DNA from 4 places in the Ruegeria sp. CL7 genome. Region 4 is predicted to be linked to each of the others. Evidence: riboswitches for the same ligand, from Rfam matches in the RefSeq annotation. Region 4 holds a riboswitch; each other region holds the start of a gene.
What was found. A riboswitch is a leader RNA that binds a small molecule or an ion and turns the genes downstream of it on or off. The one in region 4 is predicted to bind cobalamin.
Positions count from the first base shown of each region.

Region 1: linked by a shared signal. The riboswitch ahead of ACR0LI_RS20540 (DUF4198 domain-containing protein) and the one ahead of ACR0LI_RS16495 (aromatic ring-hydroxylating oxygenase subunit alpha) in region 4 are both predicted to bind cobalamin.
Region 2: linked by a shared signal. The riboswitch ahead of ACR0LI_RS09175 (DUF1636 family protein) and the one ahead of ACR0LI_RS16495 (aromatic ring-hydroxylating oxygenase subunit alpha) in region 4 are both predicted to bind cobalamin.
Region 3: linked by a shared signal. The riboswitch ahead of ACR0LI_RS08240 (DUF1636 family protein) and the one ahead of ACR0LI_RS16495 (aromatic ring-hydroxylating oxygenase subunit alpha) in region 4 are both predicted to bind cobalamin.

Region 1 covers NZ_JBQFPQ010000016.1:18,407-23,479, reverse strand. The annotation lists partial or broken gene ACR0LI_RS20560 (energy-coupling factor ABC transporter ATP-binding protein) at 1-115, opposite strand, end outside; gene cbiQ (cobalt ECF transporter T component CbiQ) at 181-960, opposite strand; gene ACR0LI_RS20550 (cobalt ABC transporter permease) at 960-1,535, opposite strand; gene cbiM (cobalt transporter CbiM) at 1,532-2,143, opposite strand; gene ACR0LI_RS20540 (DUF4198 domain-containing protein) at 2,150-2,935, opposite strand; cobalamin riboswitch at 3,068-3,267, opposite strand; gene ACR0LI_RS20535 (ROK family transcriptional regulator) at 3,389-4,513, opposite strand; gene ACR0LI_RS20530 (substrate-binding domain-containing protein) at 4,766-5,073, shown strand, end outside.
Region 2 covers NZ_JBQFPQ010000002.1:119,179-124,251, reverse strand. The annotation lists gene ACR0LI_RS09185 (carbohydrate kinase family protein) at 1-778, shown strand, start outside; gene ACR0LI_RS09180 (D-lyxose/D-mannose family sugar isomerase) at 795-1,460, shown strand; cobalamin riboswitch at 1,560-1,756, shown strand; gene ACR0LI_RS09175 (DUF1636 family protein) at 1,855-2,211, shown strand; gene ACR0LI_RS09170 (ABC transporter ATP-binding protein) at 2,208-2,981, shown strand; gene ACR0LI_RS09165 (ABC transporter substrate-binding protein) at 2,998-3,948, shown strand; gene ACR0LI_RS09160 (FecCD family ABC transporter permease) at 3,950-4,960, shown strand; gene ACR0LI_RS09155 (inositol monophosphatase family protein) at 4,984-5,073, opposite strand, start outside.
Region 3 covers NZ_JBQFPQ010000001.1:1,634,802-1,639,874, forward strand. The annotation lists gene ACR0LI_RS08230 (hypothetical protein) at 1-198, opposite strand, end outside; gene ACR0LI_RS08235 (SLC13 family permease) at 388-2,244, shown strand; cobalamin riboswitch at 2,472-2,678, shown strand; gene ACR0LI_RS08240 (DUF1636 family protein) at 2,771-3,142, shown strand; gene cobW (cobalamin biosynthesis protein CobW) at 3,144-4,199, shown strand; gene cobN (cobaltochelatase subunit CobN) at 4,203-5,073, shown strand, end outside.
Region 4 covers NZ_JBQFPQ010000007.1:152,996-158,068, reverse strand. The annotation lists gene ACR0LI_RS16505 (hypothetical protein) at 1-6, shown strand, start outside; gene ACR0LI_RS16500 (FAD-binding oxidoreductase) at 23-1,105, opposite strand; gene ACR0LI_RS16495 (aromatic ring-hydroxylating oxygenase subunit alpha) at 1,111-2,364, opposite strand; cobalamin riboswitch at 2,447-2,650, opposite strand; partial or broken gene ACR0LI_RS16490 (IS5/IS1182 family transposase) at 2,724-2,876, shown strand; gene ACR0LI_RS16485 (hypothetical protein) at 3,178-3,402, shown strand; gene ACR0LI_RS16480 (DUF3833 family protein) at 3,432-3,974, opposite strand; gene ACR0LI_RS16475 (DUF3833 domain-containing protein) at 3,971-4,588, opposite strand; gene ACR0LI_RS16470 (MFS transporter) at 4,585-5,073, opposite strand, start outside.

The DNA.
Region 1 (5,073 bases), on a different contig from region 4:
TGACGGTGCCCGAACACGGGCGCTGCAACCCAAGCAAAATCCGCAGGAGCGTCGATTTTCCCGCTCCGTTCGGGCCTGTCAGGGACAGGCGCTGCCCCGCGCTCAGGCTCAGGCTTGCCCCGTCCAGAACGGGTGGCTGGCCGGGGTAGGAAAAACAGATGTCTTCAAGCGCGATCAGTGTCATGCGAATTCCAGAATGATCAGACCCAGGCAGAGACCGCTGAAACCAGCCGCAAACACAATGTCCGCGCGGGTCAGGGCAAATTCCTGAAGCAACGGCATACGCCCGGAAAACCCGCGGCACTTCATCGCGGCCAGGATGCGTTCCGATCTTTCGATCGCGCGCACAAGCATCATACCCACAAGGTAGCCAAAGCTGCGATATGTGTGCCAGTTTGTTGCTGGCCGAAAACCACGTACCTTCATGGCGGCCCGCAGCCGCAGGTATTCTTCGCGCAAGACCTCGATATAACGGATCGTGAACATCAGCAGGTAAACCAGCTTTTCCGGGCACCGCAGACGATGCAGGGCGTGGCCCAGTGTGACCGGCTCCATCGTCCCGACCAAAACCATCAGGGACAGGATCACGGCATTGGCGGTCAAGGCAATCTCGACCGCTTTCCAAAAACCCTGCCAGCTTGCAGGGAATCCCCAAAGCGTGAACATCGGATCCCCGGGCATGGAAAAGGGCAACAGGACCAGCATGAACAGGATGAACCCATCCATCATGGCCATTCGCTTCAACGTCTTTCGCCGCGGCAGACGTGAAACTATCAGAAGCGAAAGCGACACTGTCAGCGCCGCGCAAAGCGCGCCGAGGGATGACACCGCCACGGTCACGACTGCAAAAACAACTGCCATGACGATCCGCATCCGGGGATCCAGCAGGCTGATCAGACCTTCTGGCCCGTCACCGGCTTCGGACAGTGTTTTTTCCTTGTGCCCCAGAACGTGTGCCATCAGGACGCCAGCTTGCGGCGGGCCGCCATGTAAAAACCCAGACCAAACAGACCAACGATGTACCCAATCCCGCCAAGGATGGTTTGCAGGTCGTTCTGTTCGCGATAGGCCGCAATCTCGCGCCTGAGCGGGCGCAATTCGTCACGTATGGCCTTGGCGATAACCTGCTGTTCTTCGGCGCTGAGAGACGCCGCCGAACCGCTGGCCTGCGTCACAGCAGCCGAAGATGAGTCACCGTTTTCTGCCACAGCAACGCCCATGATCCGCGCGACATCTTCGGCAGGCATCGTGACTTCGGCCACATGCCCGGCGCCAAGGTCGGCAAAGAAAGTGTGCGCCACGGCCGAGGTCGGCGTGTAGACAAAGAAACCGTCCGCATCCGTGACCGATCGACCCAGCTCGGCCCCATCCGGGCCGGTAACAATGACCTCGGTGCCGCTTGCCATGTCGCCGTTGGAAAAGCCGATTTCGCCCTCGATGACGTCTTCCGACTCGAAAACGCCGGCTATGACCTTGTGCGCCAGGGCAGGCACAGGTGCGCAGCTCACGGCCAATATGACAACCAGATGCTTCATGTGGCTGCTTCCCTTATAAACAGCTCGGGCTTGACCTTGCGTGCCAACAACACGGCGAACCCGGTCAAAATCGCCTCAATGGCCATGACAGGAATATGGGCGAAGAAAACAAGCCTGGCGGCAGGCAGAAATTCATCCCCCGACAGCGCCAGGGAAAACGCGACCATGCCGGTTGTCGCCGCAATGGCAAATGCGCCGCCGACGCCCCCCCAAATCGCACCTTGCAAAGGCGTTCCACGCGCGATCAGACGACCGAACAACATTCCGGCCGCCACAGCTGGAAATGCGATGTTGACGGTGTTGATCCCCAACACCGTCAACCCGCCAAAGCCGAAAAAGACCGCCTGTAGCAAAAGCCCGACGAACAAAGCCGGGAATGCGGCCCAACCAAGCAGCAGCCCGGCCATGCCGTTGAGGATCAGATGGACCGACGACGGACCAATGGGTACGTGGATCAACGAAGCCACGAAGAAACTGGCTGACAGAACGCCCGCAGTGGGGATGCGATCAAGATCCAGAGACCTGAGACCCATGGCGATCCCGCCCGCGGCGGCTATGGCGCCGCCAATTACAACCGGGTTGGAAAGGGCTCCGTCGACGATGTGCATCTTGGGTTACTCCAGATCCCAGGAGCGAATCCAGATGACCGCATCCTGGCTGAGTTCTTTGCCCTCATGTTCGGTTGCCGGACCGGAACCAAGTGCTGCGAAACCCCAGTAACCGGCATTTGGAACGCCGAACGAGAAATACCCGTTGTCGTCAGATATGGCGACCACCGCACCACCCGGCATCGGAGAGACTTTCGGTGCAGAAGCGGCCGAACTTTCCATGTCGGGCTCGGCGGCCATGTACTCGATCTCGATTTCGACCCCCGCAACCGGCTGACCATCAGCCAGCACACGGCCCGTGAAAGTCGAACCCGCGATGATGTTGGTCGGCTTGTTCAGCGGGATAATCTCGGTCGGCAAACCTACGGGATTCATCCAGTCGGTCGGCAATTCGTTGCGGTTCAGGAAGGCTTTGGTGAGCTGTTGGATATAGATGTCTTCGGATTCCTCGTAATAAGGCTGAGGAACCGTCACCAGCACATAGTCGCCCGACCGTTTGACCGGGACACTGCCTTTGAACGCCACGCCCTCGTTTTCCCCGCCGGTGAACCGGATAGCTTCCAACGTGTCCAGCAAATCGGTCTTTTCACCGTTGTGGATCACATAGAATTCCTGCGGCTTTTCAAGATCCATGACGTGGCCGTTCTCGAACGGATGCCAGAAAATCAGCTTGACCGGCACATCGCCCGGTTTCTGGATCATGGTATCGGTAGTGTATTCCAAAAGAAAATGCGCATCTGCGATGGCGGGAAGAGCCACCGCGGCAACGGCTGCGCTGAGCAGCGTTTTCATGAACAGTCGTCCTTGTCCCGTCGCGCCAATCCCGGCGCGAAATTCGTTTTGACTACGGGACATTCAACGCCAAATCACCCTTTCAGGCATCCTGGTACGACGCACATCCCGTCGCCGATTAGGAGTGCCCCTTATGAGGACACATGTCCGGCAGGTATCCTGACTTGCGGGTCAAAGCGTTGGACTGGCCTTCCCGGGGCAAACCCCAGTGGCGTTTCAGCCCTGCTCGCCGCTTACAGTTGCGGGTGCAGTTGCGGAGTTGGGCCTGAGCCCGCACCGCATTCCCTATTGATTCCAGAGCAAGCCCCGGAACCGGACATGCCGAGCGGCTTGCCAGACAACTCAGCCTTCCGTCAACGAAAATGTGTTACGGCCATCGAAAATTATGAGCTCGGCAGTTTGCGAGAGTGAACCGGTTTGTGAAATATCCAAGGCAACAGGGTGATTTCACATCTAAGCTTCTGAAAGATACCTTTCCGACAATGGCAGGCTTGCCGCGCCCAGTGAGCGTGCATCCGGGCCCACGGTCCCTGCCAGCACCACGGGGTGCTCGAGACCGGTCAGGTTCAGCTCGGACAGTTTGTCTTCGACCATTTCAACCAAACGCGCCTTGATGTCCTGCGGCATCCAGCCGTCAATCTTCACGCATTCGAAATCTATCAGGCTACAGGATGAGACAATCGCATAAGCAATCCCGCTTGCCGTCCGTTTCAACCAGTTTTCCAGTTGAATTTTTGGCACATCCCAACGCTGGGTCGTTTCCCAAATGGAATGCGACGTTACCCCTGCTGTGGTGATTGCACGCTCGAGAACATACAGGCTGGCCACGTCGATAAGCGGTCTGACACCACCCGCACCATCCGGTACAGGCAGGGGGCCGATTGCGCCCGAGTTTCCACGCCCGGAAAAGATCGCACCATTGAGAACCACACCGCCGCCAATAAAAAACCCGATATAGAAGTACAGGAAATCCCTTGGTCCATCGGCCGGACCGAATACCAATTCCGCCCCACAAGCCGCAGTGGCGTCATTTTGCAGAAAAACCGGCATATCGAGGCGACGAGCCAGGTCAGCCTTCAGGTCTGATACGCGCCACGGGTCCATTTCTTCCTGAGGAACCTGAAGGGTCTGGGCCCAGTCCCACAGGTAGAACGGCATGGCAATTCCAAGACCCGCAATCCTGCCTTTGGCCTCGGGCGACATGGATGACATCATTTTCCCCAGACTCTGTATAGAAAACTCCAAAGTGGCTTTTGGCGTTGGATAGTCATAGGTTCGCCGCTCGCGTTGCCGCACATTTCCGACAAAGTCAGTCAATACCAGCTCGGTACTGCGGCGCCCGACCTTGAGCCCAAAGAAAAACGCACCATCCGGGTTGAGGCGCATGGGAACGGAAGGTTGCCCGACTTTCCCGCGGACCGGCTCACCGCGCAAAAGCAAACCGTCCTTCTCAAGCAGCCGCATGATGACGGAAACGGTTTGCGCCGACAGTCCGGTCATGCGCGCAATCTCGGACTTAGCAAGAGCCTGATGACGCCGGACAAGCGACAACACCAGCCGTTCGTTCCGGGCCCGCATCCCGCTTTGATTGGTTCCGCGCACCTCTGACCCGTGCAGGCCAATCGAATTTTTCCGAGATGAATTTTCCGGCACGACCACCCCTTTCCTGCTGAAGAATGAGAAAGCCCGCCCGCCCTGTCAATAATAAATAAGAGTGATTTATTTATTGACTCAAATTTCGAATCTTGTGATTGTTTCTTATGAGATCAGGGTTTTTGCCTGATCGCCCTCGTGCCCTTTACGGCACAGGAAAAACTGGGAGGATAATCGATGAAACTTGCAAGACTTGCGGGTGCTGCTGCGCTCGGGGTTACTGCCATGGCTGGCAGTGCAATGGCGGAAGGCGAAACCGTTTGTCTGATCACCAAGACAGACACCAACCCGTTCTTTGTCAAAATGAAGGAAGGTGCGACAGCGAAGGCGGAAGAGCTGGGAATGACGCTCAAAGCCTTTGCAGGCAAAGTTGACGGTGACCATGAAACGCAGGTGCAAGCCATTGAGACCTGCATTCTGGACGGCGCCAAGGGCATTCTGCTGACGGCCTCGGACACATCATCCATCGTTCCGGCCGTGAAGCA
Region 2 (5,073 bases), on a different contig from region 4:
AGGTTTGTCATCGGACATGTTCGGACAGCAACTGATCGATGCGCTGAAAGCGAGCCATGTGGACACAACACATGTGATCATCTCGGACCGTCCCACCACGCTTGCCTTTGTGCAGCTTTCGGATGGGCACGCGACTTACAGCTTTGTTGATGAAAACACCGCGGGCCGGATGTTGCTGCCCGAAGACATGCCCGATCAACTTCCTGCTGTCTCGGCCCTGTATCTCGGCGGAATCAGCCTTGCGTGTGAACCTTGCGCAGATGCATATGCCGCCCTTCTGGACCGCCACGGTTCCGACCGGGCGGTGATGCTGGACCCGAATATCCGCCCGGATTTCATCAAGGATCAAACCCGGTTTCGAACGCGTTTGAACCGCATGATCTCGCGTGCGGATATCGTAAAGGTTTCAGACGAGGACCTGGACTGGATCATTCCGGGCGCTGAATCCGAAGCCGCAAAAGCGTCTGTGCTGTTGCAGGCGGGTCCTTCCGTTGTCATCGTCACGCGCGGCAGTGACGGGGCGCACGGTTACCTGGCGGATGGTTCCGAAGTTTCGGTTCCCGTGAAACCCGTTGAAGTGGTCGATACGATCGGCGCAGGTGACACGTTCAACGCCGGCGTTCTGACCGAGCTCAGCCGCGCAGGGCATCTGACCAAGTCAGGTCTGCGCGGATTGACGGTTGAAAGCCTGCAAGCAGCCATGGAACTGGGCGCTGACGTGGCGGCCGTGACCGTTTCCCGAGCCGGGGCAGAACCCCCTTGGGCGCACGAACTTTGATCTGTGGGACGGCATGATGAAACGATCCGAAATCAACCGTATCAAGACCCGGGCACAGGCGTTCATTCGGTCCTTCGGTGCCGTGTTGCCACCCTTTGCGGATTGGTCGCCCGAGAAAATGCGCAGCCCTCTGGCCGAAACGATCCGCAGCCGCGGGCTGGGATGGGACATTACCGATTACGCCCAGGGCCGTTTTGATGAACTTGGACTGTTTCTATTCACTTTGCGCAATGGTGAGGCGAAGGATCTGAAATCCGGGCGCGGGATGCTCTATGCGGAAAAACTGTTGATCTCGAAAGAAAATCAGCTTTCTCCGATGCACCGGCATATCATCAAGGCAGAAGACATCATCAACCGGGGCGGCGGCGATCTCGTTCTGGAAATCCATGCGTCGGATCCAAACGGTGGCGTCGACCGCGACAACCCGGTGACGGTCCCAAGCGATGCCTGCCCTGTAACCTTGCAACCCGAAGAGCACTTGCGGCTGAAGCCGGGGCAAAGCGTAACTCTGATGCCCGGCATCTGGCACGCTTTCTGGGCTGAGCGCGGCGATTGCCTTATTGGCGAGGTATCGACCGTGAATGACGACCGAACGGACAATGTGTTTGAAAAGCCAATCCCACGGTTTTCAAAGGTCGAGGAAGATACCGAACCGGATTTTCTTCTTGTATCAGACTATTGACACCGTTCGGTCCGGGCTGGCGCACCAGGATCGCTGGCTCAACCGTTGCAATTCCGTGCACCACCCTTTCGCCTGCCGCTTGACAAGTCAGGCGTAGCCGGACTAGCTGAGCGGGATGGTTCCGTAATGGATGAAAATGGGAACACGGTGCGGCGCTGGAATGTGCCAAGTCCGTGACTGCCCCCGCAACTGTAAGCGGTGAGCGACGCCACTTCACCACTGACCCAAAAGGGTTGGGAAGGTCGGCCAAGCAACGACCCGCAAGTCAGGAGACCTGCCATCACACTATGAACCAACCCGAGGCGGGGCGTCTCGGAAGGAGGCTTGATGGCGCGTTTGCGTAATATCCGGGTATGTGCCCTCTGTCTGCATCTGGCAAACGACGGAGAAGGCAATGACCTGCTATTCTGATCACTACGTTCTGATCTGTTCAACATGTCAGGGGACGATGTCTGCCGAAGCCGCGCAAGACGCGCTGGATGCCCGGTTGCCTGACGGTTTTGAAACCCGAATGGTGGCCTGCATGGCAGGCTGTGAACGGGCCATGACCGTCGGATTTCAGGCCCCGGGCAAAGCGCAGTACCTGTTTGGCGATATCACGACATCCCGCGATCTGTCTGCCTTGGTCGAATTTGCGATCCAGTTCGGCGACAGCGACGACGGCTGGACCAGTGCCTCGGACCGCCCCCCTGCCCTTTTCGCAAAGACCTTATCGCGAATTCCCGCGTTGCCTTTCGGGGGGTCATCATGAGTTTTCTGATTGCAGAGAATTTGGAATACTACGCGCTCAATGGCGACATCCTGTTGCAGGATGTGTCCTTTCGTCTGGAAGAAGGATCAATTCTGGCAATCGCCGGGCCGAACGGCGCCGGCAAAACCACTCTGCTGAAACTGCTGTGCGGGATTGAACGGATTGCGTTGGGCGATGTTTGGATAGAAGGACAAAGCCTTCGGACCCTGTCCGCCCGCCAACGTGCCCGCTCCATTGCTGTGGTCGGGCAGCAGGAAATGCCCGACGGGCGGATGCGCCTGCAAGACTACGTTGCGCTGGGGCAAATCCCGATTCAGGGCGAACGTTCGGTGGCTCAGCACAGGGCTGATCTTGAACGGGTGCTGACGACGACCGAGCTGTTGCATTTTGCCAACAAAACTATGGGTCAACTGTCCGGCGGAGAACGTCAGCGCGCACATATCGCGCGCGCGCTGGCCCAGAACCCGTCCTTGCTGTTTCTGGACGAGCCAACCAACCATCTGGACCCCGATGCCAAGGGGCACATGCTGTCTCTGGTCGCTGATCTGGGGGTAACGGTCGTCATGATCGTCCATGATCTGGTCATGATCCCGGAATTCGCCACCCATGTGGCGTTGATGAAAGCCACGCGCCTGACGGGGTTCGGGCCTGTTGGCGAAGTTCTGACCCCAGACCGGGTAAGTGAGACATTCGGCGTGGATTATCTGTGCTTTCAGCACGAAGGCCGCATGATCCCCGCACTGGACATCCGAAAACGGAAATTGTCATAATAACAGGAGCTTACATATGATGCAGAAACTCTGGCCGGTGGTTGTCTTCGCTGGCTTGGCAGGTGGCGTGGCAGCGGAAGCCGTCACCGTGGACAATTGCGGCGAACCGCTGGTTTTTGACTCGGCACCGGAACGTCTGGTCGTGCATGATATGAACATGGCGGATATGGCCTTTGCACTCGGCCTTCAGGACGAGATCGTGGGACTTACCGGGATTTCGGGCTGGTACAAAACCAGCCCTGACTTTGATGCTCAGCGCGGCGACATCCCAGAGCTTGCCCCCAAATACCCGACGATTGAAAACCTTGTGGCCGTCGAACCTGATCTGTTTTTTGCCGGTTGGTACTATGGCATGAAACCCGGCGGAGATGTCACGCCCGACACGCTGGAACCCTTTGGTATCAAGACCATGATCCTGACCGAAAGCTGCGTGCATGTGGACGAGGATCGCCCCGAAGCCAGCATGAACCTGTTGTTTGATGACGTTCTGCGCCTGGGCAAGGTCATGCAGGTCGAAGACAAGGCCGAGGCGCTGGTTGCCGGCTGGAAGGACAAGTTGTCCGCCATTCAAGCAAAAACAGCCGATCTGGAAAAGCCGCGGGTATTCCTGTTGGACGGACCGGCCGATGCTCCGTTTACCGCCGGCAAGTTCGCCATTCCCGATGCGATGATCGCAGCCGCTGGCGGTGAGAACGTAACTCATGATCTGGATACCAGCTGGGGCCGCACGTCGTGGGAAGCTGTGGCAGCGGCTAACCCGGAATTTCTGGTGCTGCTCGACTATCAGTCCGGCAACGGCGCAGAGGACACTTTCCAGTTCCTCAAGGATCACCCGGTGATGTCACAAACGGACGCGGTAAAGAACGAGCGCTGGATTGGCCTGCGTTACGAAGAGCTGACTCCCGGCCCGGCAAATATCGAGGCGATCGAGAAGATGGCACAGGCGATGCACCCGGAGACCAACTGATATGGTCCAATTGGGCCGTTTGATAGTGCTGGGGGCGGTTGTTCTGACCGCCCTTTTGCTGTTGTCGATCGTCTATGGGACCACCCCAATCCCCGTGCGCGAAGTCTTTTCGGCAATCGGCCTCGGAACCGGTATGGTGGAAGGAGACATGTCGCCCTTGCACCGGATCGTCTTCGACCTTCGCCTGCCCCGCGCCCTGTTTGCCGCCGTGATTGGTGCGGGGCTGGGCGTCGTTGGTGTCGTTCTGCAAACAACGACGCGAAACGATCTGGCAGATCCGTTTCTGTTCGGTCTGTCCTCGGGTGCTGCTGCCGGCGCCGTTCTGGTGATCACCGTCACAGGGGATGTCCTGGGAATCTGGACGTTGCCGCTGGCAGCATTTTGCGGTGGCCTGATCGCGTCCGGCATTGTTCTGGCGCTGGTTCAGGGCTTGCGTACGAGCGCACCCGAAAAACTGATCCTGGCTGGCCTGGCGGTGTCCTTTCTGTTTTCCGCAATCACCAACTACCTTATTTTCTCTGGCGACAATCGCGCGGCTCATTCGGTGATATTCTGGATGCTTGGCGGCCTGGGACTGGCAAGATGGGAAACATTCCCGCTTGTCCTGATCGGACTGGGCCTGATCCTGAGCTATTCACTTTATCGCAGTCGGTGGCTTGACGCGCTGCTGACCGGGGATTTCACAGCCTCGTCACTGGGTATTCCCGTTCAAGGTCTGCGGTTCAGCATGTTTTTCGTTGCCGCTTTGGCGACGGCCAGTTTCGTTTCAGTTGCCGGTGTCATCGGCTTTGTCGGGCTGATGGTGCCTCATATTGCACGCGGCATCGCCGGTACTCTGCACCGAAACCTGCTGATTGTCTCGGCGATCGTGGGCGCGATTCTGCTGACATTGTCCGATATCTTGTCACGCCTTCTTCTCGCCCCGCAGGAGTTGCCCGTCGGAATCGTCACAACGTCAATAGGATCACTTTTTGTCTTTTTGTATTTGTTCAAATCTGATCGCGGAAGCTAGTTTTCCAAGGTTGCGCAACACTGTCATTTCTCAGCATTGATGAGGTCAAGCAGTTCAGCATGCAGTTCAGGGGTTGCGGCGGAAACGACCGCGCCATCTGAATCGAGGGCCAA
Region 3 (5,073 bases), on a different contig from region 4:
GCAGTTTGCGATCAGGGACGGCCAAGCCGGCCCTTTGCCCGGTTCAGGCGGCGGCAGAATGGTACTGCAAACAAAGCTGTCGGATTGTCTGTTGTTCGTGGCTGGAATTGACTTGCCATTACCTGTGCTGCTTCGACCTTGTTGGAACGGCATCGCGCCGGTACGAAACGTGCTGGTTTCTTCATGCAATTTGGTCAATCCTTCTTTCTGACGTGTTCGTCAAACGGGGTTCCCGAAAGCACTGCTCCCACAGCAACCATTGAGCAACATTATGTCTCAACATCGCCGAAAAACGAAACTTCATGACAAGTCAGGAGGGATGAACTAGGACTCTAACAAAGAAAAAGTTCTGGACGTATTGTGGAACATATTGCCTTTACCTTCGAGATGGGGGTCGTTTGCACCCTTCTGGCTTTCACCGTTTTTCTGTTCGTTTCCGAGATCATAAGGATCGACCTTTCCGCCATATTGGTTCTGGTTCTCATAGGCTTGCTCAGCTACGCGCCCGGGCTGGAAAATCTGGCGGATGTCACCCTTCTGTTCGACGGCTTCGCATCCAATGCCGTCATCTCGATCATTGCGGTCATGATCGTCGGGGCCGGTCTGGACAAGACGGGGATCATGAACAAGGTGGCTGCCGTCATACTCAAATACGGCGGCAAATCCGAAGGCAGGGTTGTACCAATTATTTCCGGCACCGTTGGCGTCATATCCTCGTTCATGCAGAATGTCGGCGCCGCTGCTCTGTTTCTGCCGGTTGTCAGCCGAATTTCCACACGGTCAGGCATACCGCTGTCGCGCCTGCTCATGCCAATGGGATTCTGCGCCATTTTGGGCGGCACAATGACGATGGTCGGGTCGTCTCCTCTTATCCTGCTGAACGATCTGATCCTGACGGCAAATGACAGTCTGCCGGCCTCTCAGAAAATGGAGCCCTTCGGCCTGTTCTCGGTCACGCCGATCGGTGCGGTTCTGATCCTGACGGGAATTGGTTACTTTCTGCTGTTGGGACGCTGGGTTTTGCCCGAGGCTGAAGGACCTGACAATACGGGTACCGGACAAGGGACACAGGAATACCTGCAAAGGGTCTATGGCCTCAAAGCTGATGTGTTCGAAGTCGTGGTGCCCGAGGACAGCCCCCTGGTCGGCGAGATTCTGGCCGACATCAACCACGAAAACCACCTGTACATCATTTCAACCTTCTATCGCGGCAAAACCTCGATGGTTCAGGTTTTGACAGCGGAAATTGCAGCGCCGTGTCGGCTGGCCATCGTCGGCCGCCGTTGGGAGGTCGAGAAGTTCGCCGAGAAATACGGGCTGACCGTTCTTCCGGACTTGGACATTTTCGTCGAAGAGTTCGCCCCAACCAATGCAGGCGTGGCCGAGGTGGTCATCACGCCTGACAGCAAGCTGATCGGCAAATGCCCCCGCGAGCTTTTGTTTCGCAAGACCTACGGGATGTCGCTGCTGGCCATTCACCGCGGCGAAGAGACGCTGAGCCATGTCGAGACCGAGGATCACGAATCCACGCAGATCGGGCTCGAAAAGTTTCAGGCGGGCGACATGCTTGTGGCCCATACCAGATGGGACAACCTGATGCGGATCAAACGAGATCCGGATTTCGTCGTTGTGACGACAGACTTTCCTCAGGACGAGCTGAGGCCGCAAAAAGTCGGCTGGGCCCTGGCATTCTTCGCCATTTCGCTGTCGTTGATCCTGTTCACGGACGTCCGGCTTTCACTCTGTCTTCTTACCGGCGCGGTGGGCATGATGCTGACCCGTGTGCTCAGCGTGGACGAGGCGTACCGCGCGGTCGGATGGAACACCGTATTCCTGCTCGCCTGCCTCATACCTTTGGGACAAGCCGTGCAGAACACAGGCACGGCCGCGTGGATCGCCCAGCAGATCATGATAATTCTGGACGGCTGGCCGCTCTGGTCGTTGCAAACCGGCATCGCCATTCTGGCGACGGCCTTTTCTTTGGTCATGTCCAACGTGGGGGCCACGGTCCTGCTGGTGCCTCTGGCAGTATCGATTGCGGTGGCGGCGGGTGGAAACCCGGCCGTCTTTGCCCTGACGGTCGCCATATCGACCTCGAACAGCTTCATCATCCCAACCCATCAGGTAAACGCGTTGATCATGGGTCCGGCCGGATACAAGGTGATGGATTTCGTCCGCTCCGGCGGAATAATGACGGCGCTGTTTCTGGTCGTCTCCCTGCTCATGATCAACGTCATCTATTAGCGCAAGAGGATCTGCGGTGTTCGGTGGTCTTTTCCCATCATCGGGACAGGTTCAGTCAAGGCACTCGTTCACCATAGTCTACGCCCCTTGCTAACATACTGTTCGTCGCCCGGCCCATCTCAGGCTGGGTCCCGGCACGCCATGCCGCCCATCGACGCCCACAGGTCGCTTTCCATGCCTCTGCATCATTGTTGCGCGCGACTCGCTTGACAAGCAGGCCAGCGGTGCCGCATGTCCCTTTCGTTGGTGTCGGTGACAGCCGATGAAAAGGGAATGCGTCAACGGTCTTGCCGCCAAACGCAGCCGCCCCCGCGACCGTGAACGGAGAGGATGCCCAATGCCACTGGCCCGAAAGCCGGGAAGGCGGGACATCCGACAGAGGCCCGCCTCTGGCATCCGCAAGCCGGGAGACCTGCCAACAACCGAAGTTGAAACCGGGCGGGGTGTTCCGGTGTCGGGTCCATGACCATTCGTGGCCCGCATGAAACCCCGTCCCCCGCGAAGAGGATTTGGGGGGATGAGAGACATGACCGATACCGCACCAGTCGAGTTGCTGGTCTGTACCACCTGCCGTCGCGGCCTGCCTGTGGAAGATGACACGCAACGCCCGGGCGCTTTGTTACACAAGGCTCTGGAACAGGCGGACCTGCCCGACGGTGTCACCCTGAAAGCCGTTGAATGCCTGTCAAACTGTGATCAAGGCTGTTCGATCGTGTTGCGCGGGCCGGGCCGCTGGACCTTCGTGTATGAAAACCTGAACGAAACAGATCATGTCGACGTCATCGTCGACGGCGCGACCAAGTATCTGGCCACCGAAGATGGTTTGGTGAAATGGCGCGAACGCCCCGAACATTTTCGCAAGAACTGTGCCTCGCGCATTCCCCCCATTGGAGCCTGACATGTCGAACCTCGAAAAACTCCCCGTCACAGTGATCACCGGCTTTCTGGGCTCGGGCAAGACCACTTTGGTGCGTCACCTGATGCAGAACCCACAGGGCAAGCGCCTTGCTGTCGTGGTCAACGAGTTCGGCGATGTAGGCGTCGATGGCGACATCCTGAAATCCTGCGCCATTCCTGATTGCCCGGCGGAAAACATCATGGAACTGGCCAATGGCTGCATCTGTTGCACCGTGGCAGATGATTTCATTCCCACCATCGAGGCCCTGATGGCGTTGGAGCCACGCCCGGATCACATCCTGATCGAAACCAGCGGTCTGGCCCTGCCGAAACCGCTGCTCAAGGCATTCGACTGGCCTGACATCCGCTCGAAGATCACCGTCGACGGCGTGATCGCCCTGGCCGATGCCGAGGCCGTGGCCGCAGGCCGCTTCGCGCCCAATGTCGAAGCAGTGGATGCGCAGCGCATGGCCGATGACTCGATCGACCACGAAACGCCCCTGTCCGAGGTGTTCGAGGATCAGATCTCCTGCGCTGACATCATCCTGCTGACCAAGCCCGACCTCGCCGGCCCCGAAGGCGTGGCCAAAGCGCGCGAGATCATCGCCGCCGAGGCGCCGCGCCCCCTGCCCGTCGTCGAAGTGGCCGAAGGTGCCGTGGACGTGCGCGTTGTGCTGGGTCTGGAAGCCGCCGCCGAGGATGACATGGACGCCCGACCCTCGCATCACGACGGCCATCACGATCACGAGCATGACGATTTCGAAAGCATCATCGTCGAGCTGCCCGAGCAGACCGATCCGGCCCAACTGGTCGCCAATATCGAACGCCTGGCCAATGAACTGAACATCCTGCGCGTCAAAGGGTATGCCGCCGTTCAGGGCAAACCCATGCGCCTGCTGGTCCAGGCAGTGGGTGCCCGCGTGCGTCACCAGTATGACCGCCCGTGGGAACCCGGTGAAGAACGCCGTTCGCGTCTGGTCGTCATCGCCGAGCATGACGATATCAAAGAGGCGGAAATCCGCGAAATCCTCGTGGGTGTGCGTGAGGCCGCCGAGTAAGCCATGCACGTCGTCTTTCGCGAAAGCCACGGGCTCGAGGAAACCGAGACCCCAACCGATCTGGGCCAGAGCCCGGCGGACCTGGTGGTGCTGTCCTTTTCGGACAGCGACCTAGGCGCTTTCGCGGCGGGCTGGCATCGTGGTGGCGGACCGGAAGGGCGAATGCCGACCCTGCGGCTGGCGAATTTGACGGCTCTGAAACACCCGCTGTCGGTCGATACCTATGTCGAACAGACGCTTCAAGGCGCCAAGGGCATTCTGATCCGTCTGATCGGCGGGGTGCCCTACTGGGCTTATGGGTTGCAGCAGGTTCTGGCGCTGGCGCAGGCCAAGGGCATCGCACTGGCGGTGCTGCCCGCCGACGGGCGCGAGGACACGCGGCTGGATGACTATTCCACCCTGCCGGTCTCGACCCTGCGGCGTCTGGCGCATCTGTGCGATACCGGCGGCGAGGTCGCGGCACAGGCCGCGCTGGCGCAGATGGCTTTGGCGGCGGGGCTTTATGCCGGTCCGGTGATGGGCGCCAAGACCTTGCCCGAATATGGCGTGTGGTGTCCGGATCGCGGCGTAATCCCGGTGGAAACCGCATTCGAAGGCACGACCAAACGAATCCTCGTCACCTTTTACCGCGCTTACCTGACCTCGGCAGACACCGCCCCGATCGCAGCCCTGATCCGCAGCCTGCGCGCCCGTGGATACGCGGCGGTGGGCCTGTTTGCCCCGTCTCTCAAGGCGCCTGTGGCCGCCGAATGGTTGCGGGAACAGGTTGTTGCGCTGAACCCATCTGCCATTGTCAACGCCACTTCGTTTTCGGGAAAAGGTGCGTCGGGAACGTCGCCTCTGGACGCTGCAGGCGTGCCGGTGTTTCAGGTCG
Region 4 (5,073 bases):
CTTTGATCGGGATGCGAAGCGCCTAAACCTCGACTTCGACCTTGCCGATCGGGTTCGAGCAGCAGGCCAGAATGTACCCCGCGTCGATGTCGTCTTCCGAGATCCCTCCGTTGTGGACCATGTGGACCTCGCCAGCAGTTTTCTTGACCTTGCAGGTACCGCACACGCCGAAGGTACAGCCTGACGGAATGTTCAGGCCAACCGAGCGGGCGGCGGCAAGCACCGTGTCGGTCTCGGCAACCTTGGCCGTCACGCCCGAGGTCGCGAACAGGATTTCGGCGCTGCTGTCGTCGTCCAGAACAACGTCATCCAACTCGGGCTGATCCGCCTCGGTTTCCACCGGCGCGCCGAAGCTTTCCTGATGGTAGTTGTTCATATCAAAACCAAGACCGGCCAGCGCGTCGCGCACCGCTTGCATGAAGGGCTCGGGACCGCAGCAATAGACTTCGCGCTCAAGGTAATCCGGCGCCATCAGGCCCAGCATCAATTGGTTGAACTGCCCCTGATATCCCGTCCATGGGCGGTAGCGGTCCGGCTCTTCCACCACGAACTTCAGGTCCAAACCATCCGTGCGGCTGGCCATCTGTTCCAAGCGCTGGCGGAAGATGATCTCGGATGGCCGCTTGGCGCAGTTGATGAAGACAACGTCCAGATCGCGGCCTTCGTCCCACATGCAGGTGGTCATTGACATCATCGGTGTGATGCCTGAGCCAGCCGAGATAAACAGGAACTTGCGCGCATCGCTCAGTGCGTTGGTGAACAGGCCCGCAGGCCCAATGGCCTTGAGCCGCATGCCGGGTTGAAGATTGTCCAGCATCCAGCGCGTGCCGATACTGTCGGGTTGCGCTTTGGCGGTGATGGTGATCGACCGCGGCCGCGATGGCGACGATGAGATCGTGTAGGTGCGATACACGACTCCCCCGGGCTGGCCGGGCGCCGGAATCTCGAGCGTCAGGAACTGACCGGGGTGATAGGCGAACTGCGCCCCAGAGGGGGCCCGGAACGAAAAGCTGGCGGTGTTCGGCATCTCGGGCACGACCGAGACACATTCCAGCATCTCTCCATCCTGCCAAACGGCTGATGAAAGCGTGTCCAGATCTTTCATCAGACTTACTCCGCCGCCATGTAGTCAGGGGTCAGGCGGGCCGACACTGTGCTGCAATACCAATCCACGAATTGCAGTACGCCGGATTCCTGAATGGCTGAATACGGGCCGGGCACATAGGCCGGGCTGTTGATGCCCTGCTGGTTGTCCTCGACCACCTGACGGTCTTCGTCATTCGTGGCGACCCAGACTTCGGTCAGGCGTTTCACGTCGTAGTCAACGCCTTCAACCGCATCCTTGTTGACCAGCCATTTGGTCGTGACCTCGGTCTCTGTCGGGCTGATCGGCGTAACACGGAAAACAATCGAGTGATCGGCAAGAAAGTGGTTCCACGTGGTCGGATAGTGGAACTTCAAAAGCGATCCCGCATCCGCAAAGGGCGACCGGCCCAACCAGCGGCGCACGGCGGATTTCCCGTCCATCGTATAGCTCTCGGCGCCTTCTTTCAGCGGTATCCGCGCCAGACGGAATTGGCCGTCCTCGTGCAGATAGAACTGCGATGGCATACCCGCTGACTGGCACCTGTCGAAATGGGCTTGCATATAGGCTGGGGTTTCACCGCCTTCGATCCCCGTCACGCCCGGATCATCAGGGAAGGTCCGGCACAGCGCAGGGTGGTTGCCGCCGCAGTGATAGCACTCGCGATTGTTTTCCCAGACCAGTTTCCAGTTGCCGTTCTCGATGATCGAGCTTTCGAATGCGACCTTGGCATTCGCAAGATCATGCGGCTCAAGATACGGGCGCGCGATATTGGCAAACGTGTCAAAATCCGGGGCGACATCCGCCAGACAGATATAGACCAACCCGGCAAGCTCGCGGCAATGAACCGTCTTCAAACCATGCTGTCTGGGATCAAACTCTGGCCCCATGTCGCGGGCCCACAGCAAAGAGCCGTCAAGCTCGTAGGTCCATTGGTGATACGGGCAAACCAGCTTCGGCGCGTTGCCTTTTGCCGCCTTGCATATGATCGAGCCGCGATGGCGGCAGGTGTTGTGAAACGCCCGGATCTGGTTGTCGGCGCCGCGCACGATGATCACGCGATAGGCACCCACGTTGTACGTTACATAGTCGCCGGCTTTCACCAGTTCACAGGCCGGAATGGCAAAGAGCCATTCGCGATAGTGGATGGTTTCCAGGTCGGTCTGAAAGATCTCGGGGTCGGTGTAAAAGGCCCGTTCCAGAGCATAGCCCGGGATTCGACGCGCCAACAGGTTTTGGACATTGTTCACTTCTGGCTCTCCTGCCGCGCCCCGCGGCATTGCTTGGGCAGATGACAGGGAGGAACCGTCCGGAGGCGCGCGAGGACCACGTCCGAAACCCGTGCCCCCACCGCCACCCGCGGTTTGACATATCTGCAAGGCTGGTTTCCGGACTTGAAAGGGGCTTGCACCCGGTTGCGACACCTTCCCGGGATCCTCGTCCCAGTGGTTGATTGTCGAACCTGACCTTCCTTACCGTTGCGGGGGCAGCGCCGGAATTCCACCGGCTTCCCAATTCTCCGCGGTCTGAGAATCAAACAGCGGCACCTCACGATGGCAGCCTACTTTCTACCTGCTTGGGCGCTGAAATGCTTGCGACATTTCCGGTTTCAAAACAGACATGGAAATTTTCCGGCTGAGTGGACGGCGCCGGGATCACGGTCCTTGGCACAGGGGCATGGCAAGCCCGCCAGCACGGCGTTCTGCAGGGGCCAGTGGGCTTTGCGATGGATGCGGCCACGTCTGACATCCGCGCCGTCAAATTGTCCCCCAGCCGTGACAGCGAAGGCCCGGCTGCTCTGCACAGAAACGAAACGCTGCACGTCGCCTGAGCATGGCTGGAAAAGAGAGAGTCAGGCCAAGTGAAGGAGGTTTGCAGCAAACCCTTTTGGGTGAAGTTGATCCGTTTGGGATAGTGCTGGCTTGCCATGAGGCAGGTGAAGAAGGCGAATATCCGTCATGCGAGAGTTGTCAGTCCATCCTGTCAACGGACGGTAGAAAACCTCATTTTGTCCATAAAAAATTGTCTTTTTCGGGAAAAACCATTACGTTTTCCGAAAATGGTGGAAAACACCGGAGGCAGTAAGAGAGCAGATGCCAAAACCGAAAACAGGTGTTTTGCGGACAACAGTTCCTTCGCGCCTCATGGGAAAACGGGATGGTCTGTTTTTCCTCTGGGGGCAGATAGAACGCGCGCGCTTGAAGGTCGAGGGCGGCGAACGCGCCGAGGGCGCAGCCTCGGACGGGCCAAGGGCAAACACGGCCGGTGAGGTCAAGGGATCGACGACAGCATTGGTGGACGAGTTTATTTTCTACTGACTTTTGTGATGAAACCGGGCCTGACGGCCCTATTTCTTCTCGAAGAACAGGATGACTTCACCCAGACGGACGCCATAGCGTGAGACATACGCGCGGTTCAGCAGACGGTCGTCGTCCAGCAGCCACATCCAGTCGTCGAATTTGACACGCATGGTCCCGTCCTTGATCGGCAGGTCGATCTTGTATTTCCAGTTGAACGTATCCCCGCGTTCAATCCCGCTGGCGGTGCCCAGCACGCCAGGCGCCGTACCGGTCCACGTATCCTCTCCGGTTTTGGTCAATGTCCAGATGCGTTGTTCCGTCGCGCCATCGTCGTAGACGAAGTCTTCGACCAGGGTCAGGGTTTCGCCGTCCCATGTTCCGTCGATATCAACCGTGAATCTGCGGGGGATATTTCCCAGAACATCCTGAAACTGACCGTAGGCCACTGTTTTACCCTCAAAAAACTCTTCCAGGTTCAACTGTCGGTCCGACAGAAACGTTTTTGGTACCTTCGGTTTGCTGGAGCAGGCCGCCAGAATTGCAAGGCTTGCGATGGCAATGCAGGCGATGAAAGAGCGAAAGGTGATCATTGCAACGGCTTCCCTTCCGAAGTCGCGTCATACCCGTTTGACCCACTTGGATGCATCGGTTTCGATCTGGGGCTTGGACGCATTGTGGCGATCAGTTCCGCGACCTTGACGCCAAACTTGCGCATCTCGGACCGATTCATGATGACGCCGGTTTCTGTCAGGTACATCCAATCGGTGACATCCAGTGTGTGTCCACCAGCGTCATCTGGCAGAATGATACGATAGGTCAGTTTTACCGTGGACCCCGAGATAATGCCCCGACCTTCGCCCACGATATCATCCGCCATTGCCGTGAATGTGTTGCCAGTTCCCAGCGTCAGGTACCATTTGCGGGTCATCTGTTTTCCGTTGGAGTAGGTGAAGTACTCGGTCAGCGTGCCCGAGTTGCCTTGCCATTCGCCGGACATGCGCGCGACAAAGCTGTTCGACATTTTGCCGTTGGGGCCATAGATCAGGCCCTCGGACAAGATCTCTCCGTTCAGGTGTTTTTTCAGGGAAAAATCTGGCCCGGTGCCACTGTAATCGGACGGCGATTGCGCGCGAAAGCTCAGCAGCCTTGCACGGATGAAGACAGCGGTCAGAAGGACCAGAAGGATGATGGTGAAAGCGTTCATTTGCTTGTGACCTCGGTGGGCAGGGTCAACACCATCCCGAACGCTCCGACTTTCAGGATGCAGGGCAGCACCGCATAGGCAAGATTGAGTGTATCCAGTGCCTGTGCTGAATTGGTTTGACCGGGGGTGAAACCGCTGCGTTCCAGCAGCGGCAGAGTGAAAAAGGCAGCCAGGGCGAGGCCCAGTTTGCCAGCGAAGGACCAGATGCCAAACGCGGCTGATGCGTTCAGCCCGGCCCGGGTAAGGACGATCGAGAACATCGCAGGCAACACGACCATATCCGCGCCCAACGCCGCGCCCGAGGCGAGACAGATCATTGCAAAACCCGCAAGATTTCCTGCACTCAGTGTGGCGGCGCCGATAAAGCCGGCGATCGAGAGCGGCATGGCGATAATCAGAGTCTGTTTCGGGCCAATTTTGTTACTGAGCTTTGCCCAGAGCGGAACGCTCGCGCCTGCGCTCAGGAAGAACAGGATCAACAAAGG